4 regions of the Rhizobium sp. UGM030330-04 genome follow, and region 1 is predicted to be linked to each of the others. Evidence: riboswitches for the same ligand, from Rfam matches in the RefSeq annotation. Region 1 holds a riboswitch; each other region holds the start of a gene.

Region 1 (7,423 bases):
GCCGTGCGAGGGCGCGGATCGCATCGCCGCCGAACATCTGGCCGATGTGCGCGAAAAAATCGCCAAGCTCAGGAAACTGGAACACGAGCTGGAACGCATCGTCGCCCATTGCGATGGCCATTCCATCGAGGATTGTTACGTCATCCGCGCGCTTTCCGACCATGGCATGTGCGGCGGCGAACACTAGGGCCAACCCGGAACAGGGCTGACATTCCACTGTCATCCGCGCCCTGTATGCGCTCTCTCCTGCTTGAAGAAGGGATGCCGGATGGCCGAAATATTTCCCGAAATCACCCCGTTCGAGACTGTTTTTCTCGAGGTTTCAGAAGGCCACCGGCTGCATGTGACGATTACCGGCAATCCGGCGGGGCGGCCGGCGATCCTGCTGCATGGCGGCCCCGGTTCGGGGCTTTCGGCGACGGCCAGACGCTATTTCGATCCCGCCCATTACCGCATCATCCAGTTCGACCAGCGCGGCTGTGGCAAAAGCACGCCGAATGCTAGCGAGAGCCTTGCGCACAACACCACACACCACCTGATCGACGACATGGAGGCTATCCGCTGCGCGCTTTCGGTGGATGACTGGCTGGTTTACGGCAGCTCCTGGGGCGCCACGCTCGCACTGGCCTATGCCCAGCGCCACCCGGAGCGGGTGCGCGCGATGGTGCTGGCCGGCGTCACCACCACGCGGCAAAAGGAGATCGACTGGCTTTACAAGGGGCTGGCGATGTTTCTGCCGCAACAATGGCAGCGTTTCATCGCGGCTATCCCGGATCATCTGCCGAAGGAAGATCCCGTCGGCGCGTATCTGCAGCTTTTAAACGATCCTGACCCGGCCATCCGCCAGATGGCGGCGCTTGAGTGGCATTTGTGGGAGGCGGGCTCGATCAGTGCGGAGGCCAGCTCGGCCTTTCCGGAAAAATGGCGCGACGGCGATTATATCCTGACCCGTGCCCGTCTCTGCGCCCATTATTTCCACCATGCGGCCTGGCTGGAAGACGGCGTGCTTTTGCGCAATGCCGGCCTGCTTGCCGGCATTCCCGGCGTGCTCATCCAGGGCATGCGCGACCTGCAGGGACCGCCCGTCACCGCTTACGACCTTGCCGCCGCATGGCCGGGAAGCGAGTTGATTGCCATAGGTGGAGCCGGGCATTCCACCGGTGATACCGGGATGGAAGATGCGATTGTTTCAGCAATCGCACGATTTGCAAATTGAAGCCGCTTGACAGATTAAGGATTCGGGCGCATTGCATTCGCCATGATCAACGAACGCGCACCCATCTCCTGCTCGTACTTTTGGGCCTACCTTTAAGGGCGGCTCGACAGATCATATTGTCAACAAGCCGCCGTCAGGCGGCTTTGTTGTTTTCAAACGTCCTGACGGCACAGATAAGACCAAAGGACCGAAAAAATGACCGAAGATAGCTCCCTTACACTGGAAAGACCGCCCGTCGTCATCATTCGCGGCGCCCGCAAGACGGATTTGCCCGAGCTTAACGAGATGATCACGCTGCTTGCCTCCTACCATGGCGATGCGGCGGCGATCACGCCGGCCAAGCTTGAGCGCGACCTGTTCGGCCCCCTGCCCTGGGTGCATGGTCTTGTTGCCGAAGCCGATGGCGCGCTGATCGGCTACGCGCTGCTTCTGCCGCTCTACAGGGCGCAGGAAGGCCGGCGCGGGCTTGAGCTGCACCATCTCTTCGTGCGTGACGGCCATCGCGGCCACGGCACGGGCCAGCATCTGGTTTCCCGCGCCCGCGATATCGCCAAGCGGCTGGGTTGCGACTATCTTTCCGTCAGCGCCACGACCGGCAATGTGGCGGCACATCGTTTCTACGAAAACATGGATTTCGCGCCGCGTCCGGTTACCGGCATGCGCTACATGCAGTCCATCGCCTGATCAAAACCGACGGAGACGGCCATGACACGGATCGCCATTGCGCTGGCGCAGGATTTTGCGGACTGGGAACCGGCGCTGCTTGCGGCGGCGGCACGCAGCTATCTCGGCGTCGAGATCGTTCATGCCACCCCGGACGGGCGGCCGGTAACGTCGATGGGCGGGCTGAATGTAACGCCCGAAACCTCCTATGACGCGCTTGATCCTGATAACATCGATGCGCTCGTCATTCCCGGCGGCCTCAGCTGGGAAAAGGGCACGGCGGCCGATCTTGGCGGGCTGGTGCAGCGCTTTCGCGAAAAGGACCGGCTGGTTGCCGGTATCTGTGCGGCGGCAAGCGCGCTGGCCGGCACGGGTATCCTGAACCATGTCGCCCATACCGGCAATTCGCTCGCCTCGCACAAGGCCTATCCGACCTATCGTGGCGACGGTCTTTATCGCGACCAGCCGAAGGCGGTCAGCGATGGCGGCGTCATCACGGCCGCCGGCAGCGCACCGGTGAGCTTCGCGGTGGAAATTCTGAAAACCCTCGGCCTCTTTGGTCCGGAAGCCGAGGCGGAACTTGGAATTTTCGCGGCGGAGCATCGGTAAGGCGCAGAGCCTTATTCCGCCCTCTCTCCGTCATACCGGCCCTGAGCCGGTATCCAGCCAGCCCAAGTCCTTGGGCTGAAAAGACTTCTCCCGCCGCGCAGACGCGCGTCGGCTGGATGCCGGATCAAGTCCGGCATGACGGTCAAGGAGAAGACGCCTCTCGCAAATCATCCTGCGCTATTCTCGATCAAGCACCCGGCACACACGCGCCGCAAACTCCGGTCCCTCGCCGGCAATCGCGCGGCGGATATCGCGGCTGTTCAAATGCAGGCTGCGGCCGGCGGGCAAGTTTGAGCGTCTTATCTTGGCGAGTGCCGCAGCGGCAAAGGCAGCCTCGTGGTCGTAAAAATAGGCAAGCGCCGCATCACGATCAGGGCTTGGGCCCAGAGCGGCCTTGAAGGCAAGGCGGTGCACGGCGCAGAAAGCGCCGTGACCTGGAACGGCAAAACGCAGCGCATCGAGTTCGTCACTCCACTCCGCTGCGTCCTGCATGCATTTACGCCGACTGGAAGCGTTTCAGGAAAAACGCGCTCAATGTACCAAGCAGCGCCCAGAAAACGAAGCTGGTGATGGTGGCGGCAACGATGAACTGCCGTTCAAGCGGCAGCGGCGCCAGCGCATGTTCGCCTTCCGGCGGCAGCGGTGCGCCCACCACATGCGGTGCGACGATCAGCACGAGAGCCAGAACGATGGCCCAGGGTTCGCGGCGAAACGCGATCAGCGCAATGCCGCCCGCGGTTGCGGCAACCGTCGAGAGCCACCAGATCTGCCGTACCTCAAGTGCTGCGGCCGGGCTTCCCGGCAATTCCGGCGGCAGGCCGATCATCGGTGCGAGCATGACGGCGGCAAAACCGGCAACGCCCCACAGAAGACCTTCGCGCCAGCCGGCATCGGTGCCGCGCAGCGAGATAAGACCGGTCAGAACAAGCGCGTAACCGATGGCCGTCAGCACATTGGCGGCAACGGTATAGGCCGTGCGCTCGAAGCCATCGGCCGGAGCCCAGGCCTCGTCATTATACTCATGGGCGGGAACCGCAGCGCCGGGTGCTACCGCATCATGGCTGTGGGCCGCTTCGCCGCCGGCGCTTTCAAAGGTTTCCGCCTGAAGGATGAGCGGCGTGGTGCCGAAAGCCTGCATGGCCGAGACGGCCAAACCGCCGACGATGCCGACCAGAACGGCGGTAAAGACGATATTGCGAAAAAATGACATGCCGTTTCCCCTCAATGGCAGGGGAAGGCATTGGCATGACGCGTGTCATGCGCAGCATTGTGAACGGCTTCCACATGCGAAAAGCCGACAAAACCGACTACGAACAGGCCCAGCACGATCGCCGTCAGCGATTGCGCGAAGCTGCCCGTTTTTGCTGAAACGGCAGCATTGGCCGTATTCTGCTGGATGGACATGGTGACCCCTCTCCCGGCGCGACCCCGCGCCATAAGACGCGGCCGAACGGCAAAAAACCGCGCAGCCGCATACGATACACTTCACCACGGGGATACGAGACTGAAACAGGGGTATCGAACCGACGACCCTGACATTCCGCTCTTCCGGACACCCCGCCGGCATGGACATTTCCGTGATGGCAGGTCTCCTGGCTTGCGGGTCAAAACCTGAAACACCTTCCCGGCATCGCCCTCGCCTTGAATGGGGGCGAGATGGCTTGCCAGTGGCATTTCGTTTCAGGCTCTCCGCTCACAGTTGCGGGGGCAGCCACGAATGAGGATTGCTCCCTATCGTGTTCCCTTTTCACCTTCCGGAACGCCCGGAAGGAACCATCACGCAGATGTTATCTGCCGGGTGGGTGCGGGAGTCAATGGCGGCGAGATTTTGGCACTGCCGGCAACGCACCTCAGTCAACGTCATCCTGGAGTTTAGCCCGTTGCTGTGCGCTTTAGATTGGAAAGAGAAACCGGAACGAAAAAACACTCTCCCGTCATTCCGGCCCTGAGCCGGAATCCAGCCGACGTGCGTCCGCACGGCGAAAAAGCTCTTTTATCCCAAGAACTTGGTCTGGCTGCATACCGGCTCAAGGCCGGCATGACGGAGGGGAGCTTCAAACTCCCTACCGAGACGGGATCGCCTTCAGATAGGCGGCAATCGCATTGCGGTCTTCGGCGGTCAGATGCGCCATGTTCTGCTGCACCTTGACCATGGAGCCGCCGACGCTGTCGAATTCCGGGGTGAAGCCGGTTTCCAGATAGCCGGCAATATCGGCCGTCGTCCAGGCGCCGATGCTCGCAGAACCGGGCGTGATATCGGGGATACGGCCCTCACCTTCGGGATTGGGACCGCCGGCCAGCCATTTGTCTTTCAGGAAACCGCCGAGAGCATCGCGCGGGGTGTGGCATTCGCCGCAATGGCCCGGCCCTTCGACCAGATATTGGCCGCGCAGCAATTCGGCATTGGCATTGGCAAGCTCGACGCGCGGCGGGGCGGAGGTGTCGAAATACAGGAACTTCCAGCCGCCGAGCGCCATGCGCAGGTTGAAGGGAAACGGCAGGTCGTGATCCGGCGCATCATTCTGGCTGGCCGGCAGGGTTTTCAGATAACCGAAGAGGTCGTTGACATCCTTCTGCGTCATGCGCGCATAGGAGGCGTAAGGGAAGGACGGGTACAGATGTTCGCCGTTCTTTCCCACCCCGCGCGTCATGGCATCGCCGAATTCCGCCAGCGTCCAGCCGCCGATACCATGCTGCGGATCAGAGGAAATATTGGGAACGTGGAAGGTGCCGAAGGGACTTTTCAACGCCTGTCCACCGGCGAGCGTCAACAGCGCATCGCCGGTGGCATCCGGTGCGGCGTGACAGCTTGCGCAACCACCCGCCCAGAACAGCGTTTCGCCATTGGCCAGATCCGGTTCGCCGAGGCTGACCCAATGGCTGGGCGCCTGACGTTCCGGCGCGGTGACCCAGGCGAAAATGCCATAGCCGGCAATGGCTGCGATCACGGCCCCGCCCACAAGCTTCGTCCAGATGGAAGACATACCCCTCTCCCCATTCTCACCCGAGCTGGTCAGGTGTCTTTCAAAGTGAAAAAACGCCGCCGGGAAGCGGCGTTTTGAAATTCGAGACTTACTTCTTCAGACGATAGGTCTGGTGGCAGGTGCCGCAATCGGCGCCGAGCGTCTGCATGGCGGTGGTGACGCCCGCCTGATCGGTGGGGAGATTGGCAAGAACCGTATCGGCATCAGCACCGAGCTTGGCCGCCTTGGCCTTGAAGTCTTCGAAGTTTTCCCAGATGGCGGGAGCAGCCGCGCTGCCGGTCTCGGTGCCGGCGGGGAACTGTTCGGGGAAAGCCTTGGCATTGGTGCTGATGGTCGTCACGGCAGCCTTGACGGCTTCGGCATCGAACGGCTTCTGACCCTTGGAGATAGCGGCAAGCGCCCCCATGGAACCACCTATCTGCTTCATCATGCCTTCACGTTTTTCGACTTCGCCGGCAGCATAGACCGCTCCGGCGCAAAGACAGCCGAAAAGCATGGCCGCCGCGATGGTTTTCAGTTTCATACACTCTCTCCTTGATTCCGGCCGGGTGCCGGACGCTTGATGGAACGGCGGGAGGATGCCCTTTCCGGATGGCGAAAAGAAGTCACATTGCGGTGAATTTTATCGTGAAAACAGAAGTCTAGGACAGGGCTTCCCAAAGTGTCAGCAGGGCCGCGGCAATCAGCATGAAACCGGCGGCGCGGCCGATGAAGATCGTGGCGCCGGGCGAGGACACCAGCCATTGCCGGCTTTTATCCGCCGTCAGCGCCAGCGCGCCATAGACGGTAAACTGCGTCACCGCCACCATCGCGCCCATGACCATCCCCTGCATCCAGATCGGGCCATAGGCCGGTTTTAAGAATTGCGGATAGATGGCCATCATGAACAGATAGGCCTTCGGGTTGGAAAGGCAGGTCAGCACCGCCCGCCAGAACGCCTTTCTCACAGAGGCACTCGCCTGCGCCTCCTCGCCATTCACCACGATGGCGCTGCGCATCAGGCCGATGCCGATCCAGACCATATAGGCAGCGCCGGCAATGAGAAGCGGCAGGAACAGCGACGGCATCCAGGCGGCGAGCAGACCAACGCCGGCCGCGCCATAAAGCGAATGCACGATGCCGCCGGCGCTCATGCCGCTTGCGGCGGAAAGGCCGGTTCTCTTGCCGCCCGTCAGCGCGCTTGCCAGCACAAACAGCATGTCCATGCCCGGCAGGATGATGATGCCGAACAGGACGAGAAAGAAAAGCCAGAGATTTTCGGCGTAACTCATGTCAGTATCTCCCAGGACGGTTCATGGCACATTCGGGAAAGTGCATGTTTCTCAATGTGTTTTGTCCTTTATAGGAAAAGCCAACTGACAACGTTATGTCAGTTGCGTGGGGAGCCACAGGGAAAAGCGGCAATGCGCAAGGCTTCGAGACTGTTCGAGATCATCCAGATCCTGCGACTGGCGCGTCGGCCCGTTACCGCCCAGACGATTGCCGAAAAGCTGGAGGTGACGGCCCGTTCGGTCTATCGCGACATAGCCGCCCTCCAGACCATGCGCGTGCCCATCGAAGGCGAGCGCGGCGTCGGTTATATTCTGCGCCCCGGCTTCAGCCTGCCGCCGCTGATGTTTTCCATCGAAGAGACCGAGGCGATCGTGCTCGCACTCGCCATGGTCGGCCGCTCCAGTGATACCGAATTGCGGCAGGCAGCGAAAAAGGCCAGCGACAAGATCGCCGCTTCCCTGCCCGAACCCCTGTCCAAAACCCTGTCGGCCAATGCCCTGCATGCCTGGGGCAGCATCGCGCCAGCACCTGTCGGCATCGACCTTGCCACAGTCAGGCGCGCGGTGCGCGACGAGGAAAGACTGGAAATCCGCTATCGGGATGAAAGCGGCGCGCAGACGGAACGGCGGATTCGGCCGATTGCCGTGATCTATTATTCGGAAACGGTGAACATCGTCGG
Region 2 (7,423 bases), on a different contig from region 1:
CTTCGCAAGATCAGTCTGTCGCTGCTCCTTCCCGGCAAAGGGGAAATAGGCGGCATAAGCGCCGGTCGCGGGTTCACCGCCATTGATCGCAGCGGCGAGTTCCCTGCGATCGAAGCCGAGATCGAGCGCCTGGCGTACCTTGATATCGGCGGTAACCGGCCTCGTTGTGTTCAGGAAAGCGAGATATTGATAACCGACAGGGAAAGACTTGATCGTCAGATCCGGATTGGTTTTCAGACGGCTTACGACTTCTGACGGCAGACCGAAAGCAAGGTCCAGTTCACCCGCTTCCAGCGCCAGCGTCATGCTTTGCGCATCGCCGAACCTGCGAAAGTCAACCGGAGAACGGGCATCCGCATCGGCAAAATGGATGTTCGGCGTGAGCGTCAGTGATGTATCCGCCTTGAAATCCGCAATCTGATACGGCCCGGTGAACAGCGCCTTCCCGTCGGTTGCAGGCTTGTAGGCGATCAGCGGCCATTCCGCGAAAAGCGCCTGAAGAAAAGCCACCGGCTTTTCCGTGGTAATCATCAGCGTCAGGTCATCGGCCGCCTTGAAATCCAGCTTTCCACCCGTTGCCAGCGCCGCCTTGTTGGTCGCAAATGTGTGGTCGAAACCGGCGGCAAGTGCAGCCGCCGTTACAGGCGAACCATCGGAAAAGGCGTGGCCCGGTTTCAGCGTCACTGTCCAGCTGAGATCGCCGGTGCGTTCCACTTTTTCGGCAAGACCGGGCACAAGCCGCCCTTCCCGGTCGACGGTGAAGAGGTTTTCACCCACGCCGTGGCTGACGAGCGCCCAGCCGTTCGATCCCTTTGCCGGGTCGAGGCCGCTCGTGATGTAGGTGGCGCCAACGCGCAATGGCTCGGTGGCGAGAGCGCTGGCGCCCACACCCGTGATCAGGGCCGCAAGCCCGGCCGCGGCCAGACGTGAAAAGCTCTTTGCCGACATTCTATTTCCTCTCATGCTATTCGGACAGATTACGAAGCCGCTGTTTGCGGCCGGTCGGGTGGTAGGCGAAATCGTCAACGACGCGGCCACCCAGCAGGTGTTCGGCAACGATACGGTCGACTGCCTCTTCCGTGACGCCGCCATAATAGGTGCCCTCGGGAAAGACCTGCAGGACGGGCGCAAGGTTGCAGGGGCCAAGACAGGTGGACTTGGCGGTCATGGTGCCCTCACCCGTAATCCGAAGCTTCTGTCGCTCCTGCTGGTTGCGCAGATGGCCCCAGATCGCATCCGCACCCGCCGAATTGCACGGACCACCCTGGCAGACGAGCACGCGGCGCTTCTGTGCCGGGACCAGCGATCCCTCGCCAGCCGGGCGAACAGGCCCAGAGAGGTCAAGCGCCTGCGCCGTTTCGGCAAGATCTTCAAGCAGACGCGCCATCAGGCCGCTCGCTGTGGGGCTTGCTGTTATGGAAAGGGACGGCCACGGCCTGACGTCGCCTGCCCGCCATCGTTTCAGTGTCTTCGTCATCCAGTTGTGAAAACTGGGCTCCAGCGGCAGAATCAGTGGAATGATCAGGATATGGCCGACATCCTCATCGATCAGATTAAGCAGCGCTTCGCGGAGTGACGGTGTTCCCTGTTCCGTGAAGGCGATGCGAACGGTCCTTGCGCCGCAAAGCCCTTCAGCCTGCATTGCCAGACGCTGCATGTCCTGATGAGGCGCGGCGGCAAAGGCGGACTTCGCGACCAGCAGCACGGCGTCGGGCGCGGACGGCTCGTATTGGGTTGGTTGGATACTGTCTGTCACATTGCCTCATTCACGAGGCGGCGTCGAAAATGACAGGGTCTCCGGCTAAAGACCGGAAACAGCCATCATTCCCATGGCACCCCCCGACCACGGAATTACATGATGTCAGGCAGGTCTCCTGGCTTGCGGGTCGAGGCCGTCTCACCTGTCTTCCCGGCATCGCTGCCAGTGACATCGTGGGCGATAGGCTCACCGCTTACAGTTGCGGGACAGCTCCGGAATTTAACCGGATTCCCTCTTAGCTTCCGCCGGGCGGCGGAAGAACCATGACGGAGCGACCCTACACTGCCGCCGGTCACTGTCAACCGCCTGCACGGGTAGTCTGATTTCTGCGCAACAAAGCTTTGCGGTAATGTTACGTTATAAAATAACGTTAAACACGTGGCACGTGACGTCGTCAAGGCTCTCTCTTGTGAAACAGGCTGTTGAGACTGATGTGACCGGATGTCGGATGGCCTCAGCCCCGACCTTTCGCCATCGTCAGATAATCGACCACGGCTCGGGCATGCACGGGAAGCCCGGCGAAACTTCGCGCGCAGATAAGAAGATGACGGCGTGCCCAGACGTCGGAGATCGCGACGGTCTTGAAGGACAAATCGGCCTGATATCGACGGGCATAAACCTCCGGCACGATGGCGAGCCCGACGCCGCTGCTGACCATGGCGCAGATATCCTCGAAACTATCCAGACGGATACGCAGTTTGAACGGCCGGCCTTCACGCGCCGCATGGATTGCCAGATGCCCCTGAAGCGCGCTTTCCGCAGGCAGACCGACAAAAGGTTCGTCGAGAAGCTCCGCGAAAGTCACCATATTCCGGGCCGCGAGTGCATGGCTGGCAGGTGTGATCACAACCAGCCTGTCGATCTCGAAAGGCCGTGTTTCCAGCGTTCCCGTGTCGGTCGTGTCCGCCGCAATGCCGATATCCGCTTGCCCGGCGGCGACGGCCGCAACCACATCGGGGCTCTGGCGTTCCTCGAGGTCTATGTCGATTGTCGGGTGATCCACGAGATATTGCCGGAGAGCGCCGGGAAGATGCGCCATTGCCGCCCGCCCCGAGAATATCCGGACCTGCCCCCGCAGGCCCCGCGCATAAAGCTGGAGATCGCCCCTCATCTGTTCCATCTGCCCGAGAACGATACGGGCATGGTGGGCCAGAGCCTCCCCCGCCGGCGTCACCCTGACGCCACGGGCACCCCGGTCGAGAAGCGATACGCCGCTCATCTCCTCCATGCCGCGGATACGCGCGCTGGCGGAGGGCAAGGCCATCCCCGTGCGGTCTGCTCCCTGCGTAATACTTTCCGCCTCGACCACGTGAAGGAACAGACGGAGATCGGTCAAGTCGAAGCGCATTCGCCCCCTCCAGTCGGGACCCTTCGGATTATCCTAAGGGCTCCCTTGTATCTTCCGCATTGTGCGGAGTCACGGATGGCGATCATTGTCGCCATAGTTTTATTGACCCGGAACGACGATCCATGGACGCCTCCGAAGCCCTTCTCCGCGCCATCGCCTTCAGACTGGCGCTGCTTGTCCTTGCTGTTTTTGCCGCAAGGACGCTCCCCGATAACAGACCGGCAATCGATGCAACGGTGACCGCTGCGGCCACTTACGGATCGCCGCTTCCAGACGAGGACAGCACGGCCTTGGGCGACATGGTTTTGTACGATTAGACAAGCGGCGCCGGGCTGCGCGTAAACTTATGTTTCGGCCGTTGCCGACAGAAAGCGACCGACTATCGATTGCACCATGTCAGCCTCTTCGATCCGGAGAACGTATTGATGACTTGTAATTTCATATAAATATCAATTAATAAAGGTGCTTTTCTAATCTTGTTTATAACTCACCGGAAGCCTCCCGGCGCCTCAATTCGAGCTCTTCGCTGTAGCGCCTGAGCGTATGGCTTTCGGTGAGCAGGCCGACCGGGCGGTTCTCGATCTTGTCATTGACGACGACCAGCGCTTCGCTTTCCGTGGCGTCGAAGGCGGCGGCCGCCTGACGGGCATTCATGGTCGGCAGCAGCACGTCGTTCTTGTATTGCAGGTAGGTTTCGAGGCTGATCTTGCTCGGGTCGCGATCCATCGGATCGGCGTAGATTTCCGGCACGAGGACGATGCCGGCATAACGTCCGTCATCATGGGTCATGATCACCCGTTGCGTCGAACCGAGCGGGAATTTCTCCTTGAAGGCCGCAAGCCCCATGCTGACATTGGCCTTGCGGATATCGGCGCGCATCATCCTGCCGACGGTGAGATCGCGGATCCAGCCAATATCATGGGCGCTGCGAATGCTCTCGCCCCGGAGATGAAAACGCCAGGTCGCGAAAGAATAACCGAAGGTGGTGCGCACCACGAGCGAGGTGGTGATGACGGCTGCCAGTACCAGCGCGGTGATCTGGAAGTCGCCGGTCAGCTCCAGCGCCAGAAATGTCATCGTCAGTGGACCGCCGATAATGGCAGCGGCAAAGGCGCTCATGCCGATCACGGCATAAACGATCGGCGATGTCGACCCATAGCCGATATAGGGTGCGCAGAGCGCGAAAATCTTGCCAAGCAGCGAGCCCATGAACAGCGAGGCGAAAAACAGGCCACCACGGAAATTCGAACCGATGGAGATGGCGCTGGCCGCCGCCTTCAGCAGAAACAGTCCGGCCAGCCCGTATATCGTCAGCTCCGCATCGATATTGAGATGCAGCGCCCCATGGCCGCTTGACAGCACCTGCGGCGAAATCAGCGCGAGACCGCCCACCGCCACGCCGCCAATGGCAGGGCGCAGCCAGCCGGGAATGGCGCTCTTGCGCGCCGTCTCCTCGATGAAGGACACCGTCTGCATGAGCACGATACCGATCGCCGCGCACACGATGCCAAGAAAGATCGCCGGCACATAATCCGCCGGTGTCACGCGGCTGGCATCGATAATATCGATCGATATGCCGTGACCGCCAATAACACCGATGACAGTGGTGGCGACCAGCGCCGAGACGATGAGCGGCGCAAGCGTGACGACGGTGTAGGTGCCGATGATGAGTTCGATGGCGTAGAACGCTCCGGTCAGAGGCGCATTGAAGGCGGCCGCAATCGCTCCCGCCGCGCCGCAGCCGACAAGGATGCGCATGTCCCCTCGCCGCAGCTTCAGCTTGATGCCGATCTTCGAGGCGACGCCGCTGGCAATCTGCGTATAACCGGCCTCGAGCCCGACGGAGGCGCCAAAACCGTTGGAGACGATGTTCTGCACACAGACGATGATACTGTCCGTCAAGGACAGGCGGCCGCCGTGAAGTGCATTGGCCTCGATGGGGTCGACCATGGGCTTCTTGCGGGTCTTTGAAAGAATGAAGATGACCAGGCCGAGCACGATGCCGCCGATGATCGGCCCGGCCAGCACGGTCCATCCGGACAGGTCACTGCTGCTCAGCCGCTCGACACCGAAGACCAGCACATGCAGCGCCGTGCTCAAGGCGCCGATCAGCGCCACCAGAAGCCCCGCCGCAATGCCGATGAAGACGGCGAGGACCACCAGCCCCAGTTCGCCGCGCCGGAACATGGCCCGCAGCCTGCTGGCGCGCAGATTGTCGAAGAAGCTCGCCATACTGGGTGCACGGAAAGGCTTGGTCGACATGCTGTTCCTTTTCGGGCGGCGTCAAGGCGCGACGCCCTTCCTCTTCATTGTTTCAGAGTACATCCTTGTCCCAGGACCGGAAACCGCTTTGGGGGGACGTGCTCAGGGTGCTTCGATCTCGACCTCGAAACGCATCTGGTCATAAGCCGGTTCAACATTATCAGGCGTTTCACGCATCACCGTCTCATAATCGAGCGGAATGTGCATATGGGTCAAGATCGCCCTTTTGGGGGCAAATCTCTCGATCCAGCCGAGCGCCTGTTCCAGCGACAGATGGCTGGGGTGGTAACGGTGCTGCAGCGCGTCGATGACGAGGATATCAAGGCCGGCAAGTTTGGGCAGGCTTTCAGCCGGAAAGTCGCTGACATCGGTGCAATAGGCGACATCGCCGATGCGAAAACCGAGCGAATGCACGTCGCCATGCTGCTGCATATGGACCTTGAATTCTATCGGCCCGCCTGCCCCGTTTATCACCACCGGCGTATCCATGTCCGCGATGATCCTTGGCTCGACGATGGGCGGATAGCTGCTGCCCGGCGGTGTTTCAAGGCAATAGGCAAAACCGTCCTTTATGCGCGCCATGGTAATGCGATCGGCATAGATCGGAATACGGCCCTGCTGAATGGCGAAATAGATGCGCAGATCATCGATGCCATGCAGGTGATCGGCATGTGCATGCGTGTAAAGCACGGCATCGACCGCCTCGACCTTCGCCGCGATCATCTGCTCGCGAAAATCCGGACCGGTGTCGATGACGACAGTCGTCTTGCCGCCATCCGGGCCGATCTGCTCCACCATGAAGGCCGTGCGCGTGCGCCGATTCCTGGGGTTTTCAGGATCGCAGGCGCCCCAGTCGCCGTTGATGCGCGGAACGCCGGGAGACGACGCGCATCCGAGAACCGTGAAGCGGCGACGGTAAGTTGCCACGCCTACACCCTTGTCATCTTGGAGAAGCAGCGGAAGGCGTTTTCGGTGGTGATTTCCGCCATGCGTTCATAGGAAACGCCATGAACCTCGGCCAGAACCTCGGCCGTATTGACCACATAGGACGGCTCGTTGCGTTTTCCCCGCCAGCGCTTCGGCGCAAGATAGGGCGCATCGGTTTCCACCAGCAGCCGGTCAGGCGCAACGGTGGCGGCGATATCGCGGATATCCTGCGATTTCGGGAAGGTGAGAATGCCGGAGAAGGAAACATAACCGCCAAGCTCGACACCGGTTTTCGCCAGCTCAGGACCAGCGGAGAAGCAGTGCAGAATGAAGGGGAATGCTCCCTTGTCGCTTTCCGTGCGCAAAATAGCAGCCATGTCGTCATCGGCGCTGCGGCTGTGAATGACGAGCGGCAGCTTCGTCCGTCTAGCCGCCTCGATATGGCGAATGAGGCCGGTTTTCTGGTCTTCCGGCTTCTGCGTGTCGTAGAAATAATCCAGTCCCGCCTCGCCGATCGCCACGATCTTGTCGTGGCTCTCGGCCAGCCGCACCAGATCGTCAGCCGAGATATCCAGTTCCTCGGCTGCGCTGTTGGGATGCGTGCCGACCGAGCAGAAGACCGACGGATATTTTTCCGCGATCTTCAGAAGCTCGGGCAGACGACGCACCCGGGTCGAGATCGTCACCATCTGGCTGACGCCCGAAGCATGGGCGCGGGCGACGATATCGTCGCGCTCAGCCTCGAAATCGGGAAAGTCCAGATGGCAATGCGTATCGATCAGCATGGTTGTCGCCTTCACGCTTCCGGTGCGACGTAACGCGGGAAGACCGGCTTCGGTGCTTCGAGCGGCGTGCCCGGAACCAGACGACCGGCCTCGCCGAGCGCGGCGAAATCGCGCTTGTCGGCGGGGGCGGCGACGAGATCAAGCAGCTTGTCGCAGGATTCCGGCATGAAGGGTTGCAGGAGGATGCCGATCTGGCGCACCACTTCCGCCGTGACGTAAAGCACGGTGCCCATGCGCTCCGGATCGGTTTTCTTCAGCGCCCATGGCTCCTGCGATGCGAAATAACGGTCGGTTTCCGAAACGACGGCGATGATGGCAGCGAGCGCGCGGTGAAGGAGCTGC
Region 3 (7,423 bases), on a different contig from region 1:
CGGCGGCATCGATTCGGCGATTTGCGCCGCACTTGCCGTTGACGCGCTGGGCGAGGAGCGGGTGCGCTGCATCATGCTGCCCTATCGTTATACCTCGGAAGAATCGCTGAAAGACGCCGCCGATTGCGCGAAAGCGCTGGGCTGCCGGTACGATATCGTGCCGATCGTCGAGCCGGTGGAGGGTTTCCTTTCGGCGCTTTCCGATCTCTTCGAGGGTACGGAAGAGGGCATTACCGAGGAAAACCTGCAAAGCCGCACGCGCGGCACCATTTTGATGGCCGTCTCGAACAAGTTCGGCTCGATGGTGGTGACGACGGGCAACAAGTCGGAAATGTCGGTGGGTTACGCCACGCTTTATGGCGACATGAATGGTGGTTTCAACCCCATCAAGGACCTCTACAAGATGCAGGTCTATGCCATTTCCAGCTGGCGCAACGCCCATGTGCCGCCGGGCGCGCTCGGCCCTTCCGGCGAGGTCATCCCCGCCAATATCATTTCCAAGGCGCCATCGGCCGAATTGCGACCCAACCAGACCGACCAGGATTCGCTGCCGCCTTATCCGGTGCTGGACGATATTCTGGAATGCCTTGTCGAGAAGGAAATGTCGGTCGAGGAAATTCTGGCGCGAGGCCATGATGTGGCAACCGTGCACCGGGTGGAGCATCTGCTCTATCTCGCCGAATACAAGCGCCGGCAATCGGCTCCGGGTGTGAAGATCACCAAGAAGAACTTTGGGCGTGACCGGCGTTATCCGATCACCAACCGGTTCCGGGATCGGTGATTAAGGCGGTTTCCGGAAGGGGGCCTTTAACGCCGGTCCTGTGTCATCCAGAGTAATTGTCTGTAAGGCGGCGCGGCAAGTTTCTTCTCCCCGCTGGGGAGAAGGTGGCCCGAAGGGTCGGATGAGGGGGCAACGTTGCCGTACCTCACGATCCTTGCCCCCTCATCCCGCTGCCGCGACCTTCTCCCCATCGGGGAGAAGAAACAAGCGGCATGCGCTCGGTCCACGATGGGGGTTCATGAATGGCGCAGAGAAAACCCCGCGCCACTCTTCACTCACCTCAAATAACCTGCCCCACATCGATGCGGTTGCCGTCAGGATCTTCAAACACGAAGGCCCTGAGGCCATAATCCTTGTCCTGCAGGGCCTTGATGATGCGCAGCCCATGGCTTTTGCAAATCTCATGCAGCGTATCGACATCGCTGACCAGCATATGCGCCACGTTGAAGGGCGCTGCCTTGTGGGTGGGCTGCAATGTCAGGTGCAATTCGGCATTGCCCTGTTTGAGGATCATGAAGCCGACGGGGTTGCCGTTTTCGAAGGTTTTTGTGAAGCCCAGCACACCGACATAAAAGTCATGGGCCTTTTCGATATTCTTGACAGGAAGCATTGCGGCGATCCGCCCGAAGCGGATGCCGTGATCGGCGATGGTATTCATCGCGGAACCTCGGATCTGGGAGAAACGGGAAGGGTTACGGGCGGTGCCGGAACGCTGGCGTTTTTTCCGATTTGAATTTGCAGGACGGTGCCTGCGGCCATAGGATCATAATCACCATGGCGGCGAAAGCAAACGGAATGTCTGCGTCTGCCAAGGGTTCGTCCAGACTATCGACAGCCCCGGGAGGCAGCATGCGCAGTTCCATCGAAATCTTCAACATCCGCACCCGGCAGATGCGGGTGGTGTGGCAGACGCCGGAGCTGTTCGAAGCGCCGAACTGGTCGCCGGATGGCAAATATCTGCTGTTGAACAGCGAGGGGTTGCTCTATCGCCTGTCTCCATCCGGTGATGCTTCACCGGAGAAGGTCGATACCGGTTTTGCGACGCAATGCAACAACGACCACGGCATTTCGCCTGATGGTTCGCTTTATGCCATTTCCGACAAGGTGGAATTCGGCAAGAGCGCCATTTATCTTCTGCCATCGGCGGGCGGTGCGCCAAGGCTGATGACGAAAAACCTTCCTTCCTACTGGCATGGCTGGGCGCCGAACGGCAAGAGTTTCGCCTATTGCGGCATTCGCGATCAGGTCTTCGACATCTATTCCATGGATATCGACAGCGGTATCGAGACGCGCCTGACCCATGGCGAGGGCCGCAACGACGGGCCGGATTATTCGCCCGATGGTGCGTGGGTCTATTTCAATTCCAGCCGCACCGGACTGATGCAGATCTGGCGGGTGCGGGTGGATGGCTCCGCTGTGGAGCGCATTACCGACAGTTCCTATGGTGACTGGTTTCCGCACCCGTCTCCCAAAGGTGACAAGGTGGTGTTCGTCTCCTATGACGGCGACGTTTTCGACCATCCGCGTGATCTCGATGTGCGCGTGCGGCTGATGGATATGGATGGCGGTAATGTCGAAACGCTGTTTGCGCTTTTCGGCGGCCAGGGCACGATGAACTCGCCCAACTGGTCGCCGGACGGTGATGAGTTCGCTTATGTGCGTTATTTCCCAGTGGGGTAATGTGATTGCGGTTTCGTCAAGGTCACATTGCCGCACCGCCTTAGCGATACTTGCATTCGCAAGTCTTCTTGATCATAAGTTTCCTCGTCAGGTGCCCGCCCTTGTGGCGGGAGAATCGGGAATCCGGTGAAAGACCGGAACGTGCCCAGCGCTGTGAGGCGGATGCTCTTTTCACAAGCCACTGAAGTCATTCGGGAAGGCGAAGAGGGCGGATGAAGCCGAGTCAGAAGACCGGCCTGACAGGATAGACCGAACCGCGCGGACGGCGGCAGGTTGCTGAAGAGGCGCGTCGTGCATGCGAAAACCGGCATGGTTTCGGCATCCGCGCGCCCGCATTGTTGGGGTTAAACGATGCCGACCGACCCGTCCGCTGGTAATCCATTGCAAGCCAGCCCATTCGATCATGCGCTTTCGCCCGCCCAGCCGTTCTCCGGTGCGGAGCGGGAGGCGATCTACCGCGCCATCGAGACACGCCGCGATGTGCGCGACCAGTTCCTGCCTGATCCGCTGCCGGATGAGCTTGTCGAGCGTCTCCTGAAGGCGGCGCATTCGGCTCCCTCTGTCGGTTTCATGCAGCCGTGGAATTTCACGCTCGTCACCGATGGCGCCGTGCGCCAGGCCGCCTTTGTGGCCTTCAGCCGGGCCAATGAGGAGGCGGCGGCGATGTTTGCGGGCGAGCGGCAGGCGCTTTATCGCAGTCTCAAGCTCGAAGGCATCCGCAAGGCGCCGCTCAGCATCTGCGTCACCTGCGATCCCACACGCGGCGGTAAAGTGGTGCTGGGGCGCACCCACAATCCGCGCACGGATGTCTATTCCACCGTCTGCGCCATCCAGAACCTCTGGCTCGCCGCCCGCGCCGAAGGCGTCGGCGTCGGCTGGGTCAGTATTTTCCACGACAGCGATATTCGCGCCATTCTCGATATTCCCGAGCATATCGAAATTGTCGCCTGGCTGTGCCTTGGCCGGGTCAACGAACTTTATACCGAACCGGAACTGGCGGTGAAGGGCTGGCGCCAGCGTGTGCCGCTGGAGGAACTGGTGTTTCGCAACCGCTGGGGTGGGCGGTAAGAAATGTGATGCGCATAGCGTCGCCTCTCGTTTCACAACGCACGTTTGGGCATGATGGCGGAGGAGAGGAAACGCTGCTTTTTGACGCAGCAGCGGCCGCGCGTTTCTTCTCCCCGGCCGGGGAGAAGGTGGCCCGAAGGGTCGGATGAGGGGGCTAGCTCTCGGTATATCTCTACCCTCGCTCCCTCATTCCGCTGCAGCGGACTTCTCCCCCTCGGGGAGAAGAAACAAGGGGTGGGCGCTCGCCCCGTTGCGCGGGCGGAAGAGATTTCACTGCTGTGGCTGAATGCCTTTCAGAGCCGGGTTCTTCAGGTCGATCCGGCCCGTCTGGTCAGGCAGGAATTTCGGGCCGATGACGCGCACCCTGGTGTCGTTCGGATCATAGTCGCGTTCAGGAACGGGTTGCTCCGGCGGCTTTGCGGCCTGCTGTTCAGCGGGTTTCCGGGGCTTGTCACCTTGCGGTGATGGAATTCTGGTGATGCCGGAATAGGGCTTTTCGGATTCCGGCCGGGCGGCCTCTTCCTGCTTCTGCATGTCCTCGTGATAGGCGGCCATATTGCAGGCGCAGCCCGGCGCCTTTGCCGAGGCGTTCCTGTAGGCAAAGGCGGTTGGCAGGTCCTTGTAGGGTTTGCCGGTTTCGGCGGAGACCATGTCGGCGGTTTCCTGATCCGTCATGGAGTGAAAATAAAGCTCGGTCTGTGTGCCCGGGCACATTTTCTGGCACTGCTCCGCCTGGGCGCGGAAATCGAGCGGCGAAGCGTTGGAGGCGATCGGGAAAAACGAGCCGTCGCAGGTGCGCACGCAGAGTGTGCGAAGCCCGCCCTCGGCGGCGGCGTTGGGGTAGGGCGATAGCCCCGCCTGTCCCGGCTCACCACCGTTCTGCCGGAAGGCATCGGGATAACGCGTCACATCGGGCGCAGGCGACACTTGCGGGTTGATATCCTCTGCGGGGCTGCAGCCATTGGCATCGAGGGCCGCGAGAATGCGCTGGCGCCTGATGTCGCCGTCGTCACTGCGCGCGGCCGCCATGGCATCGTCGCGGTCGCGGATGATGGCGTCGCGTTCGGCTTCGGCATCCGCCAGCGCATCGCCGATCTCGGTGCAGAGGCCGGCATTGGGGTTGCCGTAGACAACGACGCTGCCGGATGAGCAGCCATAGCCGCGCAGGTCGTTCCTGATCTTGCGGATGACGATGTTCTGGCGGGCGAGCGCATTGGCGTAACGCCGAACCTCGGCCGTATTGCCGATGACACGTGGCGGTTCGCGCAATTGCGCATAAAGCGTATCGCAGACCTGATCCGCGAAAGCGGCGGCCGGGGCGAGGAAAACAAGGGGAAGCAGGAGGCCGATGATGCGGCTGCGCCGGGTCAATTGTGCGATCCGTTCGATGTCCCCGGCCGGTGGCAGGGGTGTTATACTTCACGAAATCCGTATTTCAGGAAGATAACATAAGCTGTTGCCGCAAGGCGGCAACAGCCTGTTCAAAATTGCGTTAATGCGGCCTCTATCACACCGAAGGATGCGAGGCCTGCACTACGGCAAACGCTGCCATGTTGACGACGCCGCGCGAGGTGACGCTGGGCGACAGGATGTGGGCGGGCAGGGCCGTGCCGAGCAGGATTGGGCCGACATGCAGGCCCTCCGTCAGCGTGCGGGTGACGCCGAGCGTGATGTTGGCGGCATCGAGGTTCGGGAAGACCAGCAGGTTCGCCTCGCCGGTCAGCACGCTGTTGGGCATGGCGCGCTTGCGCAGCGCTTCGGACAGTGCGGAGCCGCCCTGCATTTCGCCGTCCACTTCCAGTTCCGGTGCGGCTTCCTGCACGATCTTCAGGGCGCGGCGCATCTTGCGGGCGCTTTCGGAATCGCGCGAGCCGAAATTGGAGTGGCTGGCGAGCGCGATCTTCGGCGTGATGCCGAAGCGGCGGATTTCCTTGGCCGCGAGAATGGCCATTTCCGCCACTTCCTCGGAGGTCGGGTCATAGTTCACGAAAGTATCGGTGAGGAACAGCGCACCCTGCTGGGTGATGAGCAGGCTGAGGCCGGCGAAGGAGCGCACGCCTGCCTGCTTGCCGATGATCTGGTTCACGTCGCGCAGGTGGCGGTCGTAACGGCCTTCGAGACCGCAGATCAGCGCATCCGCTTCGCCGCGCTTCACCGACAGCGCGCCGATGACGGTCGTGTTGGTGCGCACGATGGTGCGTGCTGCTTCCGGGTTGATGCCGACGCGGCCGACAAGGGCGAAATAGTCATCAACGTAATCACGGTAGCGCGGATCGTCTTCCGGGTTGACCACGGCGAAATCCGTATGCGGACGGATGCGCAGGCCGAAGCGCTTCAGGCGCGTTTCGATGATCTGCGGGCGGCCGATGAGGATCGGGATGCCGGTGCCTTCTTCCAGGAGCACCTGGGCGGCGCGCAGCACGCGTTCGTCTTCGCCTTCGGCAAAGATGATGCGCTTCTTTTCGGCGGCTTTTGCGGCATTGAAGACCGGCTTCATGATGAAGCCGGAGCGCCAGACGAAACGGTTCAGCTGGTCGAGATAGGCTTCGAAATCGGTGATCGGCCGGGCGGCGACGCCGCTTGCGGCGGCAGCGCGGGCAACGGCGGGCGCGATACGCAGGATAAGGCGCGGATCGAAGGGCGAGGGGATGAGGTAGTTCGGGCCGAAGACCGGGGTTTCGCCGCTATAGGCTTTTGCCGCGACTTCGGAGACTTCCTCGCGCGCCAACTCGGCGATGGCCTGCACGGCGGCCATCTTCATTTCCTCGTTGATCGTCGTCGCGCCGCAATCCAGCGCGCCGCGGAAGATATAGGGGAAGCAGAGCACATTGTTGACCTGGTTCGGGAAATCCGAACGGCCGGTGCAGATCATCGCGTCCGGGCGGGCGGCGCGCGCCTCTTCCGGCATGATTTCGGGCTTGGGGTTGGCAAGCGCGAGAATGAGCGGGTTTTCCGCCATGCGCTCCAGCAGTTCCGGCTTCAAGACGCCGGCGGCGGAAAGGCCGAGGAAAACGTCTGCGCCGTCGATGGTTTCGGCCAGCACGCGCTTGTCGGTCTTCTGGGCGTAAACTTCCTTCCACTCATCCATCAGCGTGTTGCGGCCGTCATAAACGAGGCCTTCGATGTCGTGGACCCAGATGTTTTCCTTTTTCGCGCCCATCGAGACCAGCAGGTTGAGGCAGGCAAGCGCCGCAGCACCGGCGCCCGACGCGACGATCTTGACGCTGGAGAGCGACTTGCCGGCGAGTTCCAGCGCGTTGGTGACGGCAGCGGCGACGATGATCGCGGTGCCGTGCTGGTCATCGTGGAAGACGGGGATATTCATCTTCTCGCGCAGCTGGCGTTCCACCTCGAAACATTCCGGCGCCTTGATGTCCTCAAGGTTGATGCCGCCGAAGGTGGGCTCCAGCGCCGCGATGGTGGAGACCATGTCGTTGATGCCGGGTGCGTCGATCTCGATATCGAAAACGTCGATACCGGCGAATTTCTTGAAGAGGACGGCCTTGCCTTCCATGACGGGCTTGGAGGCGAGCGGGCCGATATTGCCAAGGCCAAGCACCGCCGTGCCGTTGGAGATGACGGCGACGAGATTGGCGCGGGCGGTATAATCCGCCGCCATTTCAGGGTTCTCATGGATGGCGAGGCAGGGTGCGGCGACACCCGGCGAATAGGCCAGCGCCAGATCGCGCTGGTTGCCGAGCGGCTTGGTCGCCTGGATTTCCAGCTTGCCGGGGCGGGGATAGCGGTGGAAAAAGAGCGCCTGTTCCTCGATGTCGGCCTTGGCCGCGTTGGCGGGCGTGTTGTTCTTATCGTGAGAGGTCATGTCTTCCACCGTCATGTCTGGTTCAATTCCGGCCCCCTGAATACAACAAACTTCCCCGCGGTACAGCCGTT
Region 4 (7,423 bases), on a different contig from region 1:
CATCGATGCGCGAGACAGGGTGTACCCGCACGGTCCTCCAGCCGGGGCCATCCAAGGTTAATCGGCGCATCCTGCGTCTGCGGATATTCGCATAGCCCCTCCCAAGGGATTTCATCGCAAATGATGATCGAGGCCCGGTCTTTCGCCGGGCCTCGTCCATTATCAGGATACCGTTCGCCGAAGTTCCACGGCGGCCGCAACCATGTTGACGAGCGCCGGCCTGACCTCCTCCCATTTACGGGTTTTCAGGCCGCAATCGGGATTGATCCAGAGTTGCCGGTCGTCAAGCCGTTGCCGCGCCAGCACCAGAAGATCGACCATCTCGCCCACGGCCGGCACGCGTGGCGAATGGATGTCGTAAACGCCGGGGCCGATCTGGTTCGGATATTTGTAGGTCCGGAAGGCATCCAGCAGTTCCATCTTCGAGCGTGACGTCTCGATGGAGATCACGTCGGCGTCCATCGCCGCGATCGCGTCGATGATCTGGTTGAATTCGGAATAGCACATATGGGTGTGCACCTGCGTCCGGTCGTCCACGCCGCTCGAGCAAATGCGGAAGCACTCCACGGCCCAGCCAAGATAATCCTGCCAGTCCCGGTGGCGCAGCGGTAAACCTTCACGAAGAGCTGCCTCGTCGATCTGGATCATCTGCGCACCGGCAGCCTCGAGATCATTGACCTCATCGCGAATGGCGAGCGCGATCTGGCGGCACGTCAGGCTTCTTGCGATATCATCGCGGACGAACGACCAGTTGAGGATCGTCACCGGGCCGGTCAACATGCCCTTGACGGGCTTATCAGTGAGTGACTGCGAATATTCCCACCAGCGAACCGTCATGGGTTTCGGCCGCGCCACATCACCAAAGATGATCGGCGGGCGGACGTAACGCGAGCCGTAACTCTGCACCCATGCATGCCGGGTGAAGGCGAAGCCGGAAAGCTGTTCACCGAAATATTGCACCATGTCGTTGCGTTCAAACTCACCGTGGACGAGAACATCAAGGCCGATTTCCTCCTGCCAGCGAATGGTCGCTTCGGTTTCCTTCTGCAGGAAACCTTCGTATTGCGCATCGGTCAGCGCCCCCTTCGAATGTGCGGAGCGGGCCTTGCGCACCTCTGGCGTCTGCGGGAAGGAACCGATGGTCGTCGTCGGGAAAAGCGGCAGCGCAATGGCCTGTGACTGCACCTTCTGGCGCTCGGCAAATGGGCTCACCCGTTTCCTGTCGGCCTCGCCAATCGTTGCGATACGCTTTTGCACGGTGGCATCCGTCACCTTTGGTGAGGATGCGCGTGCGGCAACCGCTTTCGAGGCAGCCTCCAGTTCCGCCGCAACAGTGGCCTTGCCCTCACCTAGAGCCTTGCCAAGTGTGGCAAGCTCATCGAGCTTCTGGGTGGCGAAGGAAAGCCAGCTTTTCAGATCGGCGTCGAGGCCGGTTTCCAGTTCGAGATCGACCGGAACATGCAGCAGCGAGCAGGAAGGCGCGATTTGAAACGCTTCCAGACCCCGCGCGGCAATGGCCACCTCCAGCCGCGTGACGATTGCGGCAAGATCGGCACGCCAGATGTTGCGACCATCAATAACGCCGAGGGAGAGGACCCGGCCGGCGGGCAACGCCTTCAACACCGCCTCGAATGCGCCGGGTGCTCGCACCAGATCCACATGAAGGCCCGCAACCGGCAGCACCGTGACAGCTTCGAGATTGTCCTCGAGCCCACCGAAATAGGTGGCGAGCAGGATTTTCAGGTCCGGCGCGGCTTTCGACAGGGCCTGATAGGCGACGGCAAGCGCATGGCGCTCACCTTCGGAAAGATCCAGCACCGCAACCGGTTCGTCAATCTGCACCCAGTCGGCACCGGCGGCCTGCAGGCGGCGCAGCAATTCTGCATAAACCGGCAGCAGCTTCGCCAGCAGATCGAGCGGCTTGAACGCGGCCTCCCGCGCCTTGGCGAGCTTCAGGAAGGTGACCGGTCCGAGGATAACGGGACGAGTGTGAATACCAAGCGCCTTCGCCTCAAGGAAATGCTCGACGGGCTTTTGCGAGGTGAGCACGAAATGCTGATCCCCGGAAACCTCCGGCACCATGTAATGATAATTCGTATCGAACCACTTGGTCATTTCCAGCGCCGGAACGCCCCGACCGTGACGGGTATTTTGCCCGTGAGCATGGCCGCAATCCGCATGGGCCTCGCTCTGGCTGCCGCGCGCCATGGCGAAATAGGTCGACAGGGAGACATCTCCACCCGTCCATTCGTAAACCGAGGGAATGGCACCCACCATCACGGCCGTATCAAGAACATGGTCGTAGAGGGAGAAATCATTGGAGGGGATATGGGTAATCCCCTTTTGCTGCTGAAGCGCCCAGTTTTCGGCGCGCAGCCGGGCAGCGGTTTCGAGCAGTTCCGTCTCGGAAATCTTGCCGGACCAGAAGCCTTCAAGCGCGAACTTCAGTTCGCGATGGCGTCCGATCCTCGGAAAACCGAGCGATGCGACTGGAATGGTCTTGTCTGGCATTGTCATACCCCATTTGGTTGTGGGGGCATGGGTAAAGCGGACGCGTGCAGGCCCGGCCTGTGCCGGACCATTGCAGCAACCACCGGGACACCCCGCCCGTGGACGTTATTTTGTCCTGGCAGGTCTCCTGGCTTACGGGTCGTCGCCTTTGCCCGTCTTCCCGGGGTTTATCCCAGTGACATGTTGGACAAAGGCTCGCCGCTTACAGTTGCGGGGGCAGCTCCGGTCTTGCCGATCGTCGGCGCACCGTATTCCCTCTTAGCTCCGGGATCGAACAAACAAGCCCGGAGAACCATGACACCCGCATTTCTCACCACGGGCGCCACAATGTCAATAGACATAAAGAAATCTTTATATCTTTATTTCTCTGAATTCAGGATACGACCGCACCGGGGCCTGGCACAGCACCCGCCGGCACCTTGCCCAGAATGATCATGCCAAGCACCTCGTCCTTGGTGACATCCTGCGTGCGGGCATGGCCCACCACCTTGCCGTTCTTCATCACGAAGACCCTGTCGGCCAGATCGAAAACGTCGTGAATATCGTGGCTGATGAGGAAGATGCCGATGCCCTGCCGCTTCAGCTCCTTGACCAGATCGCCCACCTGCGCCGTTTCCTGCGGCCCGAGTGCGGCGGTCGGCTCGTCCATGATGAGGATGCGGGCATCGAACAGAATGGCGCGGGCAATGGCGACGGATTGCCGCTGGCCGCCGGACAGTGCCTTCACCGGTTCCTTGAACCGCCGGAAATTCGGGTTGAGACGCCCCATCACCTCGCGGGCGGAAGCCTCCATGGCGACATCGTCAAGCGTGCCCCATTTCGTCTTCAGCTCGCGGCCGAGATAAAGATTGGCGGCCGCATCGACATTATCGGCCACGGCAAGCGTCTGGTAGATGGTCTCGATACCGTATTTCTTGGCGTCGCGGGGATTGCGGATATCGGCATCCTCGCCATTGATGAGGATATCGCCGCCATCGCGCCGGTAAGCGCCGGAAAGAATCTTGATAAGGGTCGATTTACCCGCGCCGTTGTGGCCGAGAAGGGCGACCACCTCACCGGGGAAAAGATCGACAGAGGCGTTTTCCACCGCATGGATGCCGCCGAAGGAAATGGAAATATTGCGCATTTCCACGAGGGGCGTGACTTGGTCGGTCATAGGAGTTCTCCTCGGTTCTTACTTGGCGCGGGCGCGGTAGATGGTGTCGAGCCAGACGGCGACGACCAGGACCACACCGACGACGATGCGCTGGAAGGGCGTATCGATGCCCACCAGCACCATGCCGGATTGCAGCGATTGCATGACGAGCGCGCCGAGCATCGCGCCCGCTATGGTGCCGACACCGCCGGCAAGCGAGGTGCCGCCGATGACGGCCGCCGCGATGGTATAAAGCTCGTCCAGTTCGCCCTGGGCATTGGTGGCCGCGTTGAGGCGGGCGGTGGAGATGGCTGCGGCGATGGCGCACAGAACGCCCATCAGCGTGAAGATCTTTACCGTCACCCAGCGGGTCTTGATGCCGGCGAGTTCGGCTGCTTCCGGATTGCCGCCGATGGCGAAGACATAACGCCCGAAACGCAGCCGTGTGGCGATAAAGGTCATGACCGCACCGACGGCAAGCGCCATCAGCACCGGAATGGCGATGCCGTGCGAAATGAACAGACCGCCTTCAGGCCAGGCGATACCATTGGCATCGGCATAGTTGCGGGCGATGTTGACCGGCCATGGGTAGCTGTTGACCACGGTTACGAAGCCGATGACGACGAGGCAGCCGAGCGCCACCAGAAAATATTCCGCCCAGACGGGCCGCAATGGAAAGCCGAAGCGGCGGCGCTGGTGGCGGGAATTGAGGATGGCCGCCACAATGGCGATGCAGGCGACGACGGCCGCGATCCAGCTCCATGTCGCACCGATCGAACCGCTGGTGCCGCCGCCCATCAGGCGGAAGGTGGAATCCATCGGCGCCACGGTGCGGCCGCTGGTGATGAACCACGTGCCGCCGCGCCAGACCAGCAGGCCACCAAGCGTGACGATGAAGGACGGCACGTTGAGGAAGGCGACGATGGAGCCCTGCAACATGCCGATCGCGCCGCCAACGAGAATGCCGGTGAGAAGCGTGACGATCCATGTGGCCCAATGTTCGAAACCGAGTATCTGCGGCAGGATTTCCGCCTGCATGACACCCATGATCATGCCGGAAAAACCGAGGATCGACCCAACCGACAGATCGATATTGCGGGTAACGATAACAAGCACCATGCCGGTTGCCATGACAGCGACGGAGGCGGTCTGCACCGAGAGGTTCCAGAGGTTTCGCGGCGTCAGGAACAGGCCGCCGGACAGGATATGAAATCCGATCCAGATCAGAAGAAGCGCGCCGACCATGCCGAGCAGTCTGGTATCCAGCTCGGTTGCGCTGATGAAGCGCGTTATCGAGCCTGTCTTTTCCGTCTTTTGCGACGCTGTGGAATTGGATTGGGTCATATCGGCCATGTACTGCCGGTGCTCCTCACATCTTGGAGCGCTTTCGCTTTTCCCTGAATCGCGAAAACGCTCCAACGCTTTGTTCTGGCACATTTCCGGACGGAAAACCGGGGCCTACTTTTCCTGGAAATGCTCTAAAAGGCGCCGCGCCATGAACCATGGCGCAGCGCCCGAACCGCGGCCTATTCGATCAATCGCAGGCTTTGACGGTTCCGGCCTTCACACCCTGGCAGGCCGTTTCCTTCTTGATCCAGCCGGCGTCGATGACGACGTTCAGATTGTCCCTGGTGATGGCGATCGGCTTGAGGAAGACCGATTGCATCGCCACTTTCTTCGGACCGCCATCAAAGGTAGTCACGCCCTTGATTTCCGTCATCTTCTTGCCGCCGGCCAGTTCCAGCGCGATGCCGGCTGCTTCCTTGCCGAGTTCGCGGCTGTCCTTCCAGACAGACACCGTCTGTGTGCCGAGTGCTACGCGGTTGAGCGCGGCGAAGTCGGCATCCTGACCGGAAACGGGAACCGAACCGGCCATGCCCTGCGCGGCAAGAGCGGCGATTGCACCGCCGGCCGTGCCGTCATTCGAGGCGACGACCGCATCGACCTTGTTATTATTCTTGGTCAGGAACTGTTCCATGTTCTTCTGGGCATTTTCCGGCTTCCAGCCATCGGTATAGGCTTCGCCGACATTTTTGATCTTGCCGCCGTCAATGGCCGCCTTCAGCACTTCCTGCTGACCGGCGAACAGGAAGTCCGCATTCGGATCGGAAGAAGAGCCCTTGATGAAGACGTAATTGCCTTCGGGCTTCACCTTGAAGACTTCGGCAGCCTGCAGACGTCCGACTTCCTTGTTGTCGAAGGTGATGTAGAAGGCGTTCTGGTTTTCGATCAGACGGTCGTAACCAACGACCGGAATGCCCTCGGCAACGGCCTTTTCAACAGCCGGACCGATCGCGTCGCTATCCTGCGCCAGAATGATCAGCGCGTTGGCGCCCTGCGAGATCAGCGATTCCACGTCGGTCAGCTGCTTTGCGGCGGATGATTGCGCATCGGCGGAGATGTATTTCGCACCAGCCTTGTCGAGCGCTGCCTTGATGGCTGCCTCATCCGTTTTCCAGCGCTCTTCCTGGAAGTTCGACCAGGAAACGCCGACGACGAGATCGGCCGCGATAGCCGCGGTATGCAGGGAAACGAGTACGGCTGTACCCGCCAAAAGCTTGGCAAAAGAATTCATGATGTCCTCCCGGTAAGGGCGAAGCCCCACACCTCCATGCAGGGAAAACGCCCGGAAAAAAGCTGACGGTCTCTGTGGTTTCACAATTTTCTCGACAGTCGAGAAAATTAATGTCAGAGATTCCCCATGCTGTCAACAACGGCTGCGGGCAGCATCCGGGTGCCTTGATCTTCGCTCTGGCATGCGCCATCAGAGTGGATCAGCACGACAGGAAAAAGGCCGTTCAGGGAGCATGCCCCAGCCCATGTCCGCCATTGCAAGTACGGAACTGGTGCGCCAGAAAAACAGCCTGTCGGTGATGGCGGCCCTGCGCCTGCACGGCAGCCTTTCCCATACCGACATGTCGTCTTTCACCGGGCTTGCCTCCGCAACCGTCTCCGCCATCACCACCGAGCTTGAGCGGGCCGGGCTCATTCTGCGGAAAGAGCAGCTCGCCACCGCCGGCCGTGGCCGGCCACGCATTCTCTTCGGCCCGCGCGGCGCTTTCTGCCATGTCGCCATAGTCATCATCTCTTCCGACAGCGTGCAATATTCGCTGGTCGATTATGCCGGCAAGCTGGTGGACCGCTTCACCGAACAGAGGATCACGGCTGAAAAAGGCACATTCGGCGGCGCGATCCTCGCCGGTCTCGCAAGGCTTGCCGATCGCTCGCGCATCGACCGGCACGATATTCTCCAGGTTTCGATCAGCAGCAAGGGGCTAGTGGATGCGGCAGCTGCAACGCTTGTCTGGTCGCCGGTTCTCGGTGACGAGAGGATCGATTTCCAGCGGCTGGTTTCCGGGGACGGCCGCATTCGCGTGACGCTGAACAACGAGACGCTGCTAGCCGCAAAAGCCATCTGGATGCGGGAGCAGGCACGGGAAAACCCGGCGCCGGAGGCCCTCGTCACCCTGTCGCTCGGCCACAGTATCGGCCTTGGCATCGCCCGCGCCACGGGCGGCGCAATCGAGGTCAGCGCCCCCAATTTCGGCCATATGCTGCATCTGGCAGACGGCGCGCTGTGCCGTTGCGGCACTAAAGGCTGCATCGAGGCCTATTCCGGGTTTTACGCGATCCTGCGTTCTGCTTTCGAAGCCCCGCCACAGGCGGAGCCGGCGAAATTCGTGCCGATCGCCGAGGTGGACAAGATCGCCGCCTCGGCCCGCACCGGCGCCCGCATGGCGAGGTTCGCCTTCCGCACCGCCGGCCTTGCGCTTGGCA

What was found. Region 1 has a riboswitch for cobalamin ahead of N434_RS09785 (CbtB domain-containing protein). Riboswitches for the same ligand answer to the same signal wherever they lie in the genome.
Region 2: another riboswitch for cobalamin. It lies ahead of N434_RS18100 ((2Fe-2S) ferredoxin domain-containing protein); the one in region 1 lies ahead of N434_RS09785 (CbtB domain-containing protein).
Region 3: another riboswitch for cobalamin. It lies ahead of bluB (5,6-dimethylbenzimidazole synthase); the one in region 1 lies ahead of N434_RS09785 (CbtB domain-containing protein).
Region 4: another riboswitch for cobalamin. It lies ahead of metE (5-methyltetrahydropteroyltriglutamate--homocysteine S-methyltransferase); the one in region 1 lies ahead of N434_RS09785 (CbtB domain-containing protein).

What each region holds. Positions count from the first base shown of each region.
Region 1 covers NZ_QKML01000005.1:198,868-206,290, reverse strand. The annotation lists gene N434_RS09815 (MerR family transcriptional regulator) at 1-187, shown strand, start outside; gene pip (prolyl aminopeptidase) at 269-1,216, shown strand; gene N434_RS09805 (GNAT family N-acetyltransferase) at 1,412-1,900, shown strand; gene N434_RS09800 (type 1 glutamine amidotransferase family protein) at 1,922-2,488, shown strand; gene N434_RS09795 (hypothetical protein) at 2,666-2,980, opposite strand; gene N434_RS09790 (CbtA family protein) at 2,985-3,698, opposite strand; gene N434_RS09785 (CbtB domain-containing protein) at 3,710-3,892, opposite strand; cobalamin riboswitch at 4,054-4,281, opposite strand; gene N434_RS09780 (cytochrome c) at 4,552-5,472, opposite strand; gene N434_RS09775 (c-type cytochrome) at 5,561-5,995, opposite strand; gene N434_RS09770 (LysE family translocator) at 6,114-6,743, opposite strand; gene N434_RS09765 (helix-turn-helix transcriptional regulator) at 6,876-7,423, shown strand, end outside.
Region 2 covers NZ_QKML01000012.1:12,712-20,134, reverse strand. The annotation lists gene N434_RS18105 (ABC transporter substrate-binding protein) at 1-948, opposite strand, end outside; gene N434_RS18100 ((2Fe-2S) ferredoxin domain-containing protein) at 965-1,756, opposite strand; cobalamin riboswitch at 1,848-2,041, opposite strand; gene N434_RS18095 (LysR family transcriptional regulator) at 2,214-3,107, opposite strand; gene N434_RS18090 (hypothetical protein) at 3,230-3,424, shown strand; gene N434_RS18085 (chloride channel protein) at 3,588-5,369, opposite strand; gene N434_RS18080 (MBL fold metallo-hydrolase) at 5,472-6,296, opposite strand; gene N434_RS18075 (TatD family hydrolase) at 6,299-7,081, opposite strand; gene metG (methionine--tRNA ligase) at 7,093-7,423, opposite strand, start outside.
Region 3 covers NZ_QKML01000004.1:282,159-289,581, forward strand. The annotation lists gene N434_RS08430 (NAD+ synthase) at 1-781, shown strand, start outside; gene N434_RS08435 (glyoxalase superfamily protein) at 1,062-1,439, opposite strand; gene N434_RS08440 (TolB family protein) at 1,631-2,461, shown strand; cobalamin riboswitch at 2,534-2,715, shown strand; gene bluB (5,6-dimethylbenzimidazole synthase) at 2,813-3,529, shown strand; gene N434_RS08450 (DUF2865 domain-containing protein) at 3,800-4,900, opposite strand; gene N434_RS08455 (NADP-dependent malic enzyme) at 5,037-7,352, opposite strand.
Region 4 covers NZ_QKML01000006.1:59,636-67,058, reverse strand. The annotation lists gene metE (5-methyltetrahydropteroyltriglutamate--homocysteine S-methyltransferase) at 163-2,511, opposite strand; cobalamin riboswitch at 2,612-2,823, opposite strand; gene N434_RS10885 (ATP-binding cassette domain-containing protein) at 2,885-3,667, opposite strand; gene N434_RS10880 (sugar ABC transporter permease) at 3,686-4,990, opposite strand; gene xylF (D-xylose ABC transporter substrate-binding protein) at 5,181-6,221, opposite strand; gene N434_RS10870 (ROK family transcriptional regulator) at 6,466-7,423, shown strand, end outside.